DNA from 2 places in the Arthrobacter sp. GQ119 genome. Region 2 is predicted to be linked to the other one. Evidence: riboswitches for the same ligand, from Rfam matches in the RefSeq annotation. Region 2 holds a riboswitch; the other holds the start of a gene.
What was found. A riboswitch is a leader RNA that binds a small molecule or an ion and turns the genes downstream of it on or off. The one in region 2 is predicted to bind cyclic di-AMP.

Region 1 (6,934 bases), on a different contig from region 2:
CAAAACTCGCCACGTCCCAGAACGCCGTCGAGCCGCCCACCCCGAGGATAACTTCGTAGCCCTCGGGGGCGCGGAAGAACGTACTGAGGCCCTCACGGACCGATCCGACAAGGTTCTTCACCGGCGCCTGGCGGTGGGACGTGCCCAGGAGCGTGGTGGCGGCTGCGGACAGCGCCTCGACCTGCTCGGGCCTGACCTTGGAAGGTCCGGCGCCGAACCGTCCATCCTTGGGCAGGAGGTTTGCTGGGATAGTGATGCTGGTCTCGCTCACAGGGGCTCCAATTTTCGGCATGGACTTGCGGATCGGCGGGGACAGTTGGTGACCGGCGGTCAGGTACGGCTGCCCGCGAAGGCCCCCTTTATTCTGCCTGAGACGCGGAAATCCCGGGAACCGCGCCCGTCACAGTCCAGTCATTGAGACGCGGCGGTTTATCCGGAGTAATTCAAAATAGGCTAAGCTTTTGGTGGACGAACGGGCGGACAGCCGGCGTTGCTCCGCCGCCGGATTGGGGCCGCGGCGGCTGGATGCCGGGCCGCCAGACGAGGGGCCCGCGGTACCGTGGGAGAACGCAAGTACTGTGCTCGAGGAGCTGAGCTGAATGACGGATCTGATCGATACCACGGAGATGTATCTTCGGACCATTTTGGAGCTGGAAGAAGAGAACATCGTGGCACTGCGTGCCCGCATCGCCGAGCGCCTCCGCCATTCGGGTCCCACCGTCTCCCAGACCGTCGGACGGATGGAGCGGGACGGGCTGGTGGTGGTTACCGGCGACCGGCACCTGGAGCTGACGGAAGTAGGGCGCAAGCGCGCCACCGAGGTGATGCGCAAGCACCGGCTGGCCGAGCGGCTGCTTGCCGACGTCATCGGCCTGGACTGGGCCTACGTTCATGACGAAGCGTGTCGGTGGGAACATGTGATGAGCGAACGCGTGGAACGCAGGATCTATGAGATGCTGAATCACCCCACAGAATCGCCCTATGGCAACCCCATTCCCGGGCTGGCTGCGCTGGGCGGCGAGCCGTCGGGTACCTTTACCGACGGCGACCTGAACCTGCTGGACGCCATGGGCAGTTACGGCCCGGACTCGCGGGTGACCGTCAGCAGGCTCGCCGAACCGATTCAGGTCGAGCCCGAACTCCTGCAACAGCTGGACGAGGGCGGGATCCGCCCGGGCGCGACCGTGTCGCTGGAACGGGTCGGGGAGTACATTTCCGTGCGCGTCCCTGGCATCGACGGCGCCCTCGAGTTGCCGCCCGAAGTTGCTGCGCACGTGTTTGTCCGGGTGGCCTGAGTCACCTCCGGTATAGATTTGTCCGACATCAGCTGGCAGGACGACCCACCACTTTTGCACAACCAAGATAACGGAATTATTACTGCCCGATTTAATCACCTATAGTTAAGTCGCAGCGCCGATACCAAAGCGTTACCTGATCCGGAGCCGAACTCTGCCAGCGGATCAGTCGCTCGAAACACCTTCTGGCAGAGGCGGAGGAACCACAACTGGCCGTTCAACACGGCCTTGGGGTGAAGTCCGCAGCAGCAAGCCACCTTCCACAGACGGAATCTCCGGATACCCCTGTGCCAAAAAAGGCTTGTCATTGCGGACCGGGTCGATCAACTCTCTGACCCGAATCCGACAGCTAACTTCGCAGGCTACCCAGAGAGGAACCGTTCTTGACCATGCAGAATGCCCGGGGCCGCCGCCGCGCTACCGGCTCCGCTGCGGAGCCCCGCACGCCCGTAGCGGTCGCCGCTGAGCGACCCCGCGATGCGCAGCGTCAAGCGCGGAAGCAGCGCAGTCCTTTCCGTCAGGTCGCTGACTTCGCCGCTGCCAGCGGAGTTGGCCAGAAAGTCGGGGTGGCTCTTGCCGCCTCGGGCCTCCTGCTGACGGTCACAGTCCCCGCCACGAGCCCGGTCCTGGCCACGGCCGACCACAGTGCCTCCGCCGGCGCAGGTGCCGCCACGCCGCAGCCAGAGGTCTCCGCCGAGGCGGCAGCCAAGATTGACTTCAGCCGCACCTCTGTGGCGACAGCCGGCGACCCGGACGGCAAGCTCAAGCAACTCCTGAGCGCCCAGTCCGCCGGCAGCATTAGCCGCGCGGCCTCCGTCGGCAGCCTTGGCTCGCCCTTGGCGACCATGGTGAAGTCCTCGCCCTTCGGATACCGCGTGAGTCCTATCACTGGCGGCGCCGGAGAGTTCCACCGTGGCCAGGACTTCGCGGCCCAGTGTGGGACAGAGGTGTACGCAGCGGCCAGCGGCACGGTCACGTATGCGGACTGGCACGAGTTCGGCGGCGGCAACAGGGTTGTCATCGACCACGGCAACGGCCTCGAAACCACGTATAACCATTTGTCGTCATCGAGCGTTCAGGTTGGCCAGAAGGTCAGTCGGGGCGACGCGGTGGCACTTAGCGGGACCACCGGCGCATCCACCGGCTGCCACCTCCACTTTGAGGTGATGGTCAACGGAGAAGTCGTTGATCCCGAAGGCTGGCTGTAAGCAAAGCCGATGGAGAACTCTCATATTCCCGTTACACGCCGTGACCTGAATGTGACATTGCCTCCGAACTGTTGTACCGTCTAAACCGCGTCAACTTTTCCGAAGTTGACGCCCTTGAGTGGATTGCCTAACTCTGCCACCGCTCAAGGTCCGTTCGCATTACATCGTCTGGCAGGGGCGGGGGAACCAATTTTGGTCTTCGCAAGAAGGCCTTGGGGTTAAGTCGCAAAGCTTCCCAGGAAGCGGCGCGGCCGGGTGACTCCCATCCGAATCCGACAGCTCACCTCGTAGGCATTGGGAGAGGCTACCTTCGTGTCTTCACGCCACAATCTTGCGCGCCACCGTGCGCAAACGGTTCGTAAGAACCCGCTGGACTCCGTGTCCAAGGCAGTAAGCGCCAATGCAGGCACAGTAGGTCGTCAGGCAGCAGTCATTGCGGCCGCTTCAGGACTCGTCCTGAGCGCCGGCATGCCGGCCAACGCATCCGACGCCAACATCGGTGTTTCCGCCTCCGCTGAGTCCGGATCCCAGGCGACACAGCTTGCTGTGACCGCCGCGCCCACCGCAACCGTCTCCTTCGAGCGTCCTGCCGTTACCACCGAGGCAGCCCCCGTCATTGAGACCGTCGCCCCCCAGTCCAGCGACGACACGGCCAGCCCCGAAGCTGCCGTGGATACCCTCGCGGCCGAGGCCGGGAAACTGGTTGACGCCGCACGCTCGGGCGCAACGTCAGGTCTTGCGGGCATCGCCTACACCGGCATCGGCAGCCCGTACGTCTGGGGCGGCACCACTCCCAGCGGCTGGGACTGCTCCGGCTTCACCCAGTGGGTCTACGCACAGGCGGGCATCAGCATTCCGCGCGTCAATGCGTGGACAGCCATGAAGCCTACGTCGACTCCCGCTCCCGGCGACCTGGTCATGCAGAACGGCGGTGCCCACGTTGGCATCTACGTTGGCAACGGCATGATGATCAGCGCGCTGAACCCCTCGCAGGGCACGATCCTGCATGCAGTGTCCGCCACGGGCACGTCCTCGTTCTACACCCTTCGCTAAAACCCCCATTCGAGACGATTCGGCGTACCCCCAAGACGCCGGCGCGTCGCTAAACCGCGGCCTGCTACAGCGGGACGTGGAACACGAAAGAGAGAAATCATGACTACACGTGCGACCATTGCACGCCACCGCGCCGAGGTCACCAAGACCAACTCGCTGTCCGTCATTGCCAAGGCTGTCGGCGACAACGCCGGCGGAGTAGGCCGTCAGGCTGCTGTTATCGCTGCCGCCTCCGGACTCGTTCTGACCAGCGGCATCGCCGCCAACGCCGCAGAGACCAACGTTCAGCGCGATTCGGCTTCCACGTCCACCCTGGAAGTCCAGTCCCTGGCGTCGGCGCCGATTTCGGCAGCATCCAGCATCGCCATCTCCTACGAGAAGCCGGCGATCACCACCACCCCGGCCCCCGTCGTTGAGGCTCCCGAGCCGGTCGTCAACGTCCAGGAAGCTGCGCCTGCCGTGGAAGCCCCGGCCGTCAAGGCTGCTCCGACAGTTCAGGCCACGGCGACCGTGGAAGCTGCACCTCTTGCCAACACGTCCTCGGCAAGCGGCAAGGGAGCTTCCATTGCCGCAGCTGCCTACGCCCAGCTGGGTGTCGCACAGGACTGCACCGCACTCGCCACCAACTCGCTGGCTGCTGTGGGCGTCCACTACCACGGCTGGCCGGCAGGTTACCTGTCCTTGGGTCGCACCGTCAGCGCTGCCGAAGCCAAGCCGGGCGACCTCGCCTACTACGAAAACGGCGGCATGGGCCTGGCCCACATCGCTGTCTACGTGGGCAACGGCCAGGCTGTACACGGTGGCTGGAACGGCGGAACCACCGCTCTGTTCAGCGTGAACGTCGGCTCCGGCCCGGTCTTCATCCGCGTCGGCGGCTAAGCCACGAGCAAAGGCTTAAAAGGACCCCTGCCTCTGAGGCGGGGGTCCTTTTGTCTTAAAACTGCCCGGGCTGAACACCGACACGCCGTGGCCGAATGTTAGGCCGATTCGTCGATATACGCTAAGAGTGTTTACTCTTGTGGTGTCGATCCATAGCCCGGACATGCAGAGGGCAGCCGGCCCTCGCGCCTCTGCCGGGTGCGGCCGTGAAGAGGTATGCGCATGCGCACGCTCGTTCTTAATGCTGGATATGAACCCTTGGCGGTTGTGACCTTCCGCCGGGCGCTGGTTCTTGTGCTCACAGGAAAAGCCAGCGTGGTTGCTGAAGGTGACGATCCCGTCGTGGGGCCGAAGGACATCATGGGACGCCCCTCCGTGATCCTCCTGAACCGTTATATCCGGCCGCGCTATAACATGGTCACCGCAGTCAGCCGGCGCGGGGTACTGCGCAGGGACGGCCACCGGTGCGCGTACTGTGGCAAGGCAGCCCACACCATAGACCACGTCCAGCCGAAATCGCGGGGCGGTGCGGATACCTGGGAAAACCTCGTGGCGGCCTGCCTCCGGTGCAACAACGTCAAGGGGGATCACACCCCGGCCGAAATGGGCTGGAAGTTGCGGTTCGTCCCGGCGCCTCCCGTTGGCACCATCTGGCAAATCAAGGAACTGGAGAAGCCGACCCCCGCATGGGATCCCTTCCTGCTTCCGGAGACGGCCGCCTGACCCGTCCGCACTAGGCTTGGTATGTGTATTTCGATGCAGTCATCCTGGCCGGCGGCCGTTCTTCGAGGCTCGGCGGTTCGCCGAAGGCCGAACTGATCTATGAGGGGGAGACCCTTCTGCAGCGGTCGATTGCGGCCGCCCGAGGTGCCCGCCGCATCGTAGTCGTGGGCCCGGAAGCCCACGACCTTCCGCCCGGTGTTTTGAGCTGCCGGGAGGATCCGCCGTTCGCAGGGCCTGCCGCCGCGGTTGCGGCCGGCCTGGCCCTGCTGGAGTCCCCGGCCCGTCCCGGGGATGATGCCTATGTTCTGGTTCTGGCATGTGACATGCCCCGCGTGGCTGGTGCCGTGCGTGCCCTTCTGGCAGCGCTGCGGGATGGCGACGGCGTCATGGCAGTTTCGGGCGACGGGCGGCGCCAGCCGTTGGCAGGCTTTTACCGCGCGGCTGTGCTGGAACGCGCCGTGGAAGAAGCCGCGGCGCGGAACGCTTTGAACCATGGGTCAGTTTTCGCTCTCCTTGCTAGGCTTGACGTACAGGCTGTCACCGTGCCCGCCGGCTCCACAGACGATGTGGATACCTGGGACGATGCCGCCGCATTGGGAGTGGACGCCAGCAATCATCCGGGCTGAACGTCGCAGCCGCAGTTGAGATTGGAGGCAGGCATGAAAAGCCAGGACGAAACGCTTGAGGAGTGGTGCCGTCTACTGCTGCGGGCCTTCGAGCTCGAAGACGTGCAGGTGGATGTCAACGAGGTGCTGTCCCTTGCCGGGGTGGCTGCGCACTCGGTGGTCCGGCCCGCAGCGCCGCTGACCACCTTCATTGCCGGATTTGCCGCCGGGCTCGCATCAGGTTCGGGCCAGGCGCCTGACTCCACATCGATGAAGGCGGCCATGGACGTGGCCCGTTCCGTGTCTAAGGCCTACTCGGCCGATGAGGCAGGGGATGACCCGGTTCCGCCGGCCGCAGGCAGTGCCAGCAGTGTAGCGCCTTCCAGCGGGACACCGGGGGAATGACCGCCGCCCCCGGACATCCTGCAGCCGAGGCCGCCCAGCCGGCCACCCACCCAGCCGGGGACGCTGCTTCGGCCGAGGACGACACAGACGCACTGCCCGCGGACAGTGGACCCGCGGACAGTGGAATCGAGCCCGCGGATCCGCCTGCCACGCATGCGGCACACACCTGGGAAGAAGCACGGCAGGCCGCCTTTGACTGCGCTGCTCCGATCCCTGCGGGCCGGGTTCCGCTGCGGGAAGCCCTGGGCCGGACATTGGCGGCGGACATCACCGCCCTGCAGGACATTCCGCATTACGCTTCGTCCGCGATGGACGGCTGGGCCGTCAACGGCAGCGGTCCCTGGATCCTTGCCGAACCCGGGCAACGGCTCGCCCCGCACCAGGCCAGCGTCATCGTGACCGGCGGACTCATTCCACCGGGCGCGAAGGCGGTGCTGCGCAGTGAAAGCGGCGCCATGTCCAAGGATGAGGATGGCCTGCCGGTATTGGTCCTCGGCGGCAGCGCCCGCCCGGGTGAACCGCGAAACGGCCAGCACATCCGCAAAGCGGCTGAAGAAGCCGTTGCCGGCGAGGTGCTGGTCAAAGCCGGCACCACGCTGAATCCTGCCCATCTGGCACTCGCCGCCCTGGCCGGCCACGACGATGTGTCGGTCGTTGGCAAACCGGTGGTAAAGCTGCTGCTCACGGGCTCCGAGGTCGTCGAGCACGGCCTCCCCGAAGCGGGCAAGGTCCGTGACACCTTTGGCCCGCAACTGGCTTCCGTCGT
Region 2 (6,934 bases):
CACCCGGGCCGGGGACGAACTGCAGCTCACGGCCACGCAGTTTGAGCTGCTGCGGTATCTCATGGAAAACCCGAAGCGCGTGGTGAGCAAAGCCCAGATCCTGGACCGCGTGTGGAATTACGACTTCGGCGGCCAAGCCAACATCGTGAAGCTCTACATTTCCTACCTCCGCAGAAAGGTGGACGCCGTCCACCCGCCCATGATCCACACGGTCCGCGGCGCGGGCTACGTCATCAAACCGGCAGACTAGGCCGTGGCAAAGCCCACCGGCGCCACCCGGAGCCAACAGCGCCGCTGGCTGAACCCCGGAACGTGGCATCTCCGCACCCGCCTGGTACTCGTAGCCATGGTCCTGCTCGTGGCCATCTGCGCCGCGGTCGGACTGTTCAGCTATGCCTCCATGGACGCCTTCCTCACGCGCCAGCTGGACGAGCGGCTCACCGGCGCATCAGAGCGTGCCAGTGTTTTCGGGCGGCCGCCCCTCGGGGCGCAGGGGAAGAGGCCCGATCCGTTGGATGCGAAAGGCTTGGGACCGGGCACGCTCGTTGGCCGGATTGAAAACGGACAGGTTTGGAGCGCGGGATTCCTCACCAAGGAGGGCACGCGGGCCTCAGTCTCAGCCGCTGACAACGAGGTTCTCCTGGGCCTCGCCCCCGGCGGGGTCCCTGCCGACCGGACGCTGTCCACCGGGGCGTACCGACTGGTCGCCGACCAGAGCCCCTACGGGGATGTCATGGTCACAGGCCTCCCCCTGGCCGACAAGCAGAACACCCTGACCTCCCTCATCTGGACCATCAGCATCGTGTCGCTCGGCGGCCTTGTGCTTATCGGGCTTGCCGGAACAGTGATCATCCGCCGCACCATGAAGCCCCTCGAACAGCTGTCCGAGGTTGCCACGCAGGTTTCACGCCTGCCCCTCGATGCCGGCGAGGTTGCACTGGCAGTCCGCGTTCCGCCGTCGAACGCCCATCCCGGAACGGAAGTGGGAAGCGTGGGGCACGCGCTCAACCTCATGCTGGACAACGTGTCCAACGCGCTTGAGGCGCGGCAGCAGAGCGAAATGAAGTTCCGCCAGTTCGTGGCCGACGCTTCACACGAGCTCCGCACGCCGCTCACCGCCATCCGCGGCTACACAGAGCTGATGCGCATGACCGAGACCTTCACCCCGAACGGCCAGCGGTCCCTCGCCCGGGTACAAAGCCAGTCTGAGCGGATGAGCACGCTGGTGGAGGACCTGCTGCTGCTCGCCAGGCTCGACGAGGGACAGCCGCTCAAGCTCGGGGACGTGGACCTGACCCAGCTGGTGATCGAAACAGTGAGCGATGAAAAGGTCATGGCTCCGGACCGCAGCTGGCATCTCGAACTGCCCGACGAGCCGGTGGTGGTGCGCGGCGATGCCTCCCAGCTGCACCAGGTGCTGGTCAACCTGCTGTCGAATGCCCGCAAGCACACTGGTCCTGGCACCACAGTGGTCACCCGCGTCAGGACGGCCGCGGACGGGACTGCAGTTATCACCGTGATCGACGACGGCGAAGGCATCCCGCCGGAATTCGTGGACCGGGTTTTCGCCCGCTTCGCCCGCGCAGACGCGTCCCGCGCCGTCCGGGTCCCCGCAGGCGCTGTCCCCGACGGTGTGGTCCCCGCCGGCGCTGTCCCCGCCGGCGAGGGAACCAGCGGCCTGGGCCTGTCAATCGTCCAGTCCATCATCAAAGCCCACGGTGGCGCCGTGGAGGTCGCGTCGCGCCCCGGCCGGACCGAATTCACCGTCACCCTGCCCGTGCGGCCGTCCGCGCAAGGTGACGCGCCGACGTCGTGATGTCCGTTACCTAAATGTGACTTAAGCGCCAGCCTCCTGTACGGTCGATGAGGTGCGGCCATCATCTGGGCCGCATATCCGGATGGACGCCCAGCTCTGCCGCTTCCCGGATTCCGCTTGACCAGGCAGAGGCGGGGGAACCAGAGTCCCGGGCAATCCGCATCAGCCCTTGGGGTGAAGCCGACACGTGTGTTTCCGTGCGGCCGGATGACCTCATCCGAACCCGACAGCTAACTCCGCAGGTGTTGAGAGGCAATCCACCATGTCTGAATTCAAGGTACCAACGCGCCCTGAACGCGATCCAAAACAGTCCCGGCAGAAGATTTCACGCCACCGCGCCGAGCCCGCCCGTCCCGCATCAGCCTGGGGCCGTCTCACCGCGAACATCCCGTCGTTCGGCCGCCGCGCAGCCGTTGTGACCACAGCCTGCGCCGTCCTGATCGGCGTCGGCGCTGCCGGCCAGGCGGCCGAGCACGCCACCCCCGCGGCAGCGCCCGAGGCGGCATCGGCAACAACTGAGGCCCCGCCGACGCTGAACTTCGACAAGACGCTGATCTCCGCCCTGCCCAGCCCCACGGCTGCCCCGGTGGCACCCCAGTCCGTTGCCAAACCGGCGCCGCCCAAGGCTGCACCCGCGGTGAAGGCCGCCCCCAAGGCCGCCGCCAAACCGGCGCCCGCCAAGGCCGCTGCCGCCAAGCCGAAGGCCGTCGCTCCGGCCGTAAAGGCCGCCCCGGCCAAGGTGGCCCCGGCACCCAAGCCCGCGGCCCCTGTGGCAGTGAACGACCCCGCCGGCGCGCAGGCCTATGCCGCCAGCAAGCTGTCCTCGTACGGCTGGGCGGCGGACCAGATGCAGTGCCTCAAGACGCTCTGGACCAAGGAGTCTGAGTGGCGGACCACTGCGACGAACCCCAGCAGCGGTGCGTATGGCGTGGTGCAGTCCCTGCCCGCCGAGAAAATGGCGAGTGCCGGAGCGGACTACCGCACCAACTACCGCACGCAGATCAACTGGGGCCTTGGCTACGTCAAGGAGCGCTACGGCTCCCCCTGCGCTGCACTGAACTTTCACTACGCCAACAACTGGTACTAAACCGGCACCAGTCTGAGAGCGCGGCAGGCATTTCTGCACCGTTTTGAGCGTCCGAAGGGCCCCGGGATCCACGTGATCCGGGGCCCTTCGGCGTCGGTGCAACATGCTGCCGGCGGGAAAGTGGTGCAGAAATGCGTCAGAGCAGTAAGGAGTCAGAGCAGGAAGGAAATGATCCGGCGTCCATCCTCGTCGGCTTCCACCGAGGCTGTGACAGCGGAGTAGTCCGGGATGTGCGGCACGCCGTCGGGCACGACGCCGGTATTCGGGCCCACCGCCACCGTCCGGATTCCGGCCGCCAGGCCTGCAGCGATCCCGGCCGGCGCGTCCTCGAAGACCACGGCGTCCGCAGGCTCCACGCCCAGCAGCTCGGCGGCGCGCAGGTATCCCTCGGGATGCGGTTTGCCGTGGGTGACAAGGTCCGCCGTGACGGCCGTGCCAGGCATGGGCAGACCCGCTGCGCCCATGCGGACGTTCGCCAGCACCCGGTCGGCTGACGTCACCAATGCCACTGCGTCGGCAGGCAAGGCGCGCAGGAGTTCGGCAGCCCCGGGCAAGGCGACAATGCCTTCGGTCCGAACGCGCTCCATCGCACCGAGCTCAGCGGTGAGTGCAGCAACATCCGCGCCGACGGGGGCAAACCGCCGCACGGTGTCCCGTGCCTGCACGCCGTGGGAAGTCCGCAGGATCTCTGCAATGTCCAGACCGTAGCGCGCGGCGAACTCACCCCACACCTGTTCCACCACCGCCGTGGAATCAACCAATGTGCCGTCCATGTCAAAGAGGACGGCACGGGCAACCAGGGCAGTGGAGACGGATTCGGCAGGAAGGTTCATGGATCCATCCTGCCTCATGGAGGGCAGGGAGGACGTTTAGCCGTTCGGCCGGTGGGCCATGTACTGCACCGCCCACTTGTTGCCGTCGGGATCGGCAAAGTAGACAAAGTGGCCCCAGTCCTGCACATCGACGTCGCTGACGTCCACGCCGTTGGCCTTCAGCTGATCGTGGGCTTTGTGGATGTCGCTGACCACAAGCTGGAGGCCGGGTGCTGTACCGGGAGGAGCCTCGTTGAGGCCCTCGCCGATGGCAATCGAGCAGCCGGAACCCGGAGGGGTGAGCTGGACGAAACGGAGACCGTCCATGGGCCTCTCGTCGTAATCGGCGTTGAAGCCGACCTTGTTGACGTAGAAGTCCTTGGCTCGGTCCACATCGGACACCGGGACAAAGATGAGTTCAAGTTTCCAGTCCATGGTGCACAGGCTATCCCGGCGGCAGAACCATCCGGAAGGGTCCGGGCAAGGTAGCCGAAGTCAGTGGGCGATGCCGTACAGGCGGTCACCGGCGTCGCCCAGGCCGGGCACGATGTAGGACTTCTCGTTCAGTTTCTCGTCAATCGAAGCGAGGACGATGGTGACGTTGGCGTCGGAGAGTTCTTCCTCGAGTTTGGCCAGGCCCTCAGGGGCGGCCAGCAGGCAGATGCACGTGACGTCGGAAGCTCCGCGTTTGAAGAGGAACTTGATGGCCTCCCGCAGCGTGCCCCCGGTGGCGAGCATCGGGTCCAAAACGAAGATCTGCCGGTCCGTGAGGTTTTCCGGCAGCCGCTCGGCGTAGGTGATGATATCGAGGGTTTCCTCGTCGCGGGCCATGCCGAGGAAACCGACCTCGGCGGTGGGGACCAGTTTGGTCATCCCTTCGAGCATGCCCAGTCCCGCCCGGAGAATCGGTACAACCAGCGGTGTGGGCTTGGTGAATGCGGTGCCGACGGTGGTGGCGATCGGGGTCTCGATGGTGACAGGCTCGGTGCGGACGTCTCGGGTTGCCTCATAGGCGAGGAGGGTGACGAGCTCCTCGGCCAGCTGGCGGAAAACGGGGGACGGTGTGTTCTTATCCCGCAGGACGGTGAGTTTGTGGGCGACCAGCGGGTGGTCCACGACGAGAGTTCGCATGGGTCAAAACTATCACCCGGAGGGCGGCCCCCCGCCGTGGCTTCCGCCCCTTGCGGCAGTGCCGTCGGAGCCTTTCTCCGCTTCGGATTCGCCTATGTCAGAGGACTCCTTATTTGGCATGTGGGCCGGGTGCTCGAAGGTGGGAGCGGGACCTGCATGCTCACGGCGCCGGATGATGTGGAACAGCCGGTGTGCCAGGATCACCATGCCCACCCACGCGAAGCCGAGCAGCCACGCCGCCATCACATCGGTCATCCAGTGGTGGCCCAGGAACACCCGGCTCAGGCCCATGGCGATGATGAACAGCATGCCCACCGTGATGAATGCCGCCCGGACCAGGTTCCTGTACGTCTGCAGGCACATCAGGTATACCACCACGCCAATCACCACCGTGGTGTTTAGGGTGTGTCCGCTGGGGAACGAGGGCGAAAACTCGAACGGCGGAACGGCGTCGATATGTTCCGGGCGGACCCGGCCCATGAGCGTCTTGCCCACAGTGGTGGCTGTGATTGATACTGCCGCCGCCCCACCCACAAGGATGAGGGGCCGCCAGCTCCGGCTGACATAGGTCAGCCAGGCAACGAGGATGCTGGCCAGAATGGGCATGCCGATGCCGCCGCCTATGTTGGTGAACGCCGTCACCGCGGCATCCAGGCCGGGGTTTCGGTATTGCTTGGCGATCTCAAGGGTCGGCTGGTCCAGGCCGGCAACGCCGTCTTTGGCTACAACACTCTCGTACACCTCGGCCCCAAGCAGCGCAAGGGAGATGACCAGGAAGCCGCCCACTATGAGTGTGATCCACAGCGCCGCGTACGGGCCGAGCCACCGGCCAAACCGATCATGCAGGGATTTCATCATCTCTCCCGGTAACGCGCTGTCCGAAGCTAAGTACCCTTCGAAACTATCATTGAGCCATGGCACCGGCAGATCCGCAACACCTCGAATGGATGGGCCTTGCCCTCGAAGAAGCCCGGCGAGCGCTGGCCACCGAGGACGTGCCCATCGGCGCCGTCGTCATCGGTCCCGACGGCACGGTGCTGGGATCCGGACGGAACGAACGTGAGGCGCTGGGCGACCCTACTGCCCACGCCGAAGTCGTCGCCATCCGGGAGGCGGCCGCCCGGCTCCGCGAACAGGCTGTGCGCCAGGGCGGCCGTGGAGACGGCTGGCGGCTCGAGGACTGCACCCTCGTGGTGACACTGGAACCATGCGCCATGTGCGCCGGGGCGATCGTGCTGGCGAGGATCCACCGCGTGGTGTTCGGCGCCTGGGATGAGAAGGCCGGAGCGGCCGGGTCCGTCTTCGACATCCTCCGCGAGCGCCGCCTCAACCACTGGGTGGAGGTTTATGCGGGCGTCCAGGAAGAGGAGTGCGGTGCCGTGCTGCGGGAATTCTTCGCCGCGCACCGGGGGTCCCAGCGCTTGTAGGGCTCCCTAACCCTGGCCGCCGGCAGCATTTAGCGCGTCGATCCGCTCCTGCCGGGACGCCGGTGAATCCAGGCTGTAGGACCGGAAATCGCCGAGGTCCTCCTGGATCCAGGCCTCCACCTCGGCGATGCGTCGTGTAACGGCAGGGGTGGGACCGTCGAAGACCCAGTGGGCGATCCGCGCTTTGCCGGGGTCGTACTGCCAGAGTCCGATGATGCGTCCGCGGTCCAGGATGGGGTGGTCCGGGAGGTCCGCCTGCAGGGCCAGGGTGGAATTCAGCAGCTTCCTGCCTTTGTCCGCCTCGGCGAACAGGTCAGCAGAGTTTCGCCGCTGCAGCACCAGCGAGTCAGTTCCAGCCAGCAGTTGGATCTGTTCCTTCCCTGGTGCCGTAAACGCGCTGAGGCGGTCGACGTCGTCGGGCAGCATCCACAGGGCCCCGCCTCCGGCGGTAGTAATCCCGGCGGTGGGAATCTCGACGGCGTCAGCGGCGGCCAGCGCCGCTTTGCTCTGGGTGACGGTGAACCCGGTGAACCACTGGGACTGCCTGAGGGTGGCGCCGCCGGTCCAGCCCAGGTAGCGGCGGATCAGCTCGGCGCGGGCGTCCTCGGGGCCGAGGGCGGTGCGCGGCAACCCCCAGAGGGTGTAGGCGTAGCGCTGCTGG

Region 1: linked by a shared signal. The riboswitch ahead of AC6CH3_RS14145 (C40 family peptidase) and the one ahead of AC6CH3_RS16840 (aggregation-promoting factor C-terminal-like domain-containing protein) in region 2 are both predicted to bind cyclic di-AMP.

What each region holds. Positions count from the first base shown of each region.
Region 1 covers NZ_JCAXEA010000014.1:87,951-94,884, reverse strand. The annotation lists gene serC (phosphoserine transaminase) at 1-271, opposite strand, end outside; gene AC6CH3_RS14155 (iron-dependent transcriptional repressor DtxR) at 600-1,295, shown strand; cyclic di-AMP (ydaO/yuaA leader) riboswitch at 1,465-1,674, shown strand; gene AC6CH3_RS14150 (M23 family metallopeptidase) at 1,679-2,503, shown strand; cyclic di-AMP (ydaO/yuaA leader) riboswitch at 2,642-2,811, shown strand; gene AC6CH3_RS14145 (C40 family peptidase) at 2,882-3,556, shown strand; gene AC6CH3_RS14140 (NlpC/P60 family protein) at 3,656-4,435, shown strand; gene AC6CH3_RS14135 (HNH endonuclease) at 4,658-5,158, shown strand; gene mobA (molybdenum cofactor guanylyltransferase) at 5,182-5,784, shown strand; gene AC6CH3_RS14125 (DUF6457 domain-containing protein) at 5,818-6,168, shown strand; gene AC6CH3_RS14120 (molybdopterin molybdotransferase MoeA) at 6,165-6,934, shown strand, end outside.
Region 2 covers NZ_JCAXEA010000018.1:77,749-84,682, forward strand. The annotation lists gene AC6CH3_RS16830 (response regulator transcription factor) at 1-250, shown strand, start outside; gene AC6CH3_RS16835 (HAMP domain-containing sensor histidine kinase) at 254-1,816, shown strand; cyclic di-AMP (ydaO/yuaA leader) riboswitch at 1,911-2,073, shown strand; gene AC6CH3_RS16840 (aggregation-promoting factor C-terminal-like domain-containing protein) at 2,079-2,903, shown strand; gene AC6CH3_RS16845 (HAD-IA family hydrolase) at 3,056-3,736, opposite strand; gene AC6CH3_RS16850 (VOC family protein) at 3,773-4,150, opposite strand; gene upp (uracil phosphoribosyltransferase) at 4,211-4,846, opposite strand; gene AC6CH3_RS16860 (phosphatase PAP2 family protein) at 4,859-5,701, opposite strand; gene AC6CH3_RS16865 (nucleoside deaminase) at 5,761-6,273, shown strand; gene AC6CH3_RS16870 (DNA glycosylase AlkZ-like family protein) at 6,280-6,934, opposite strand, start outside.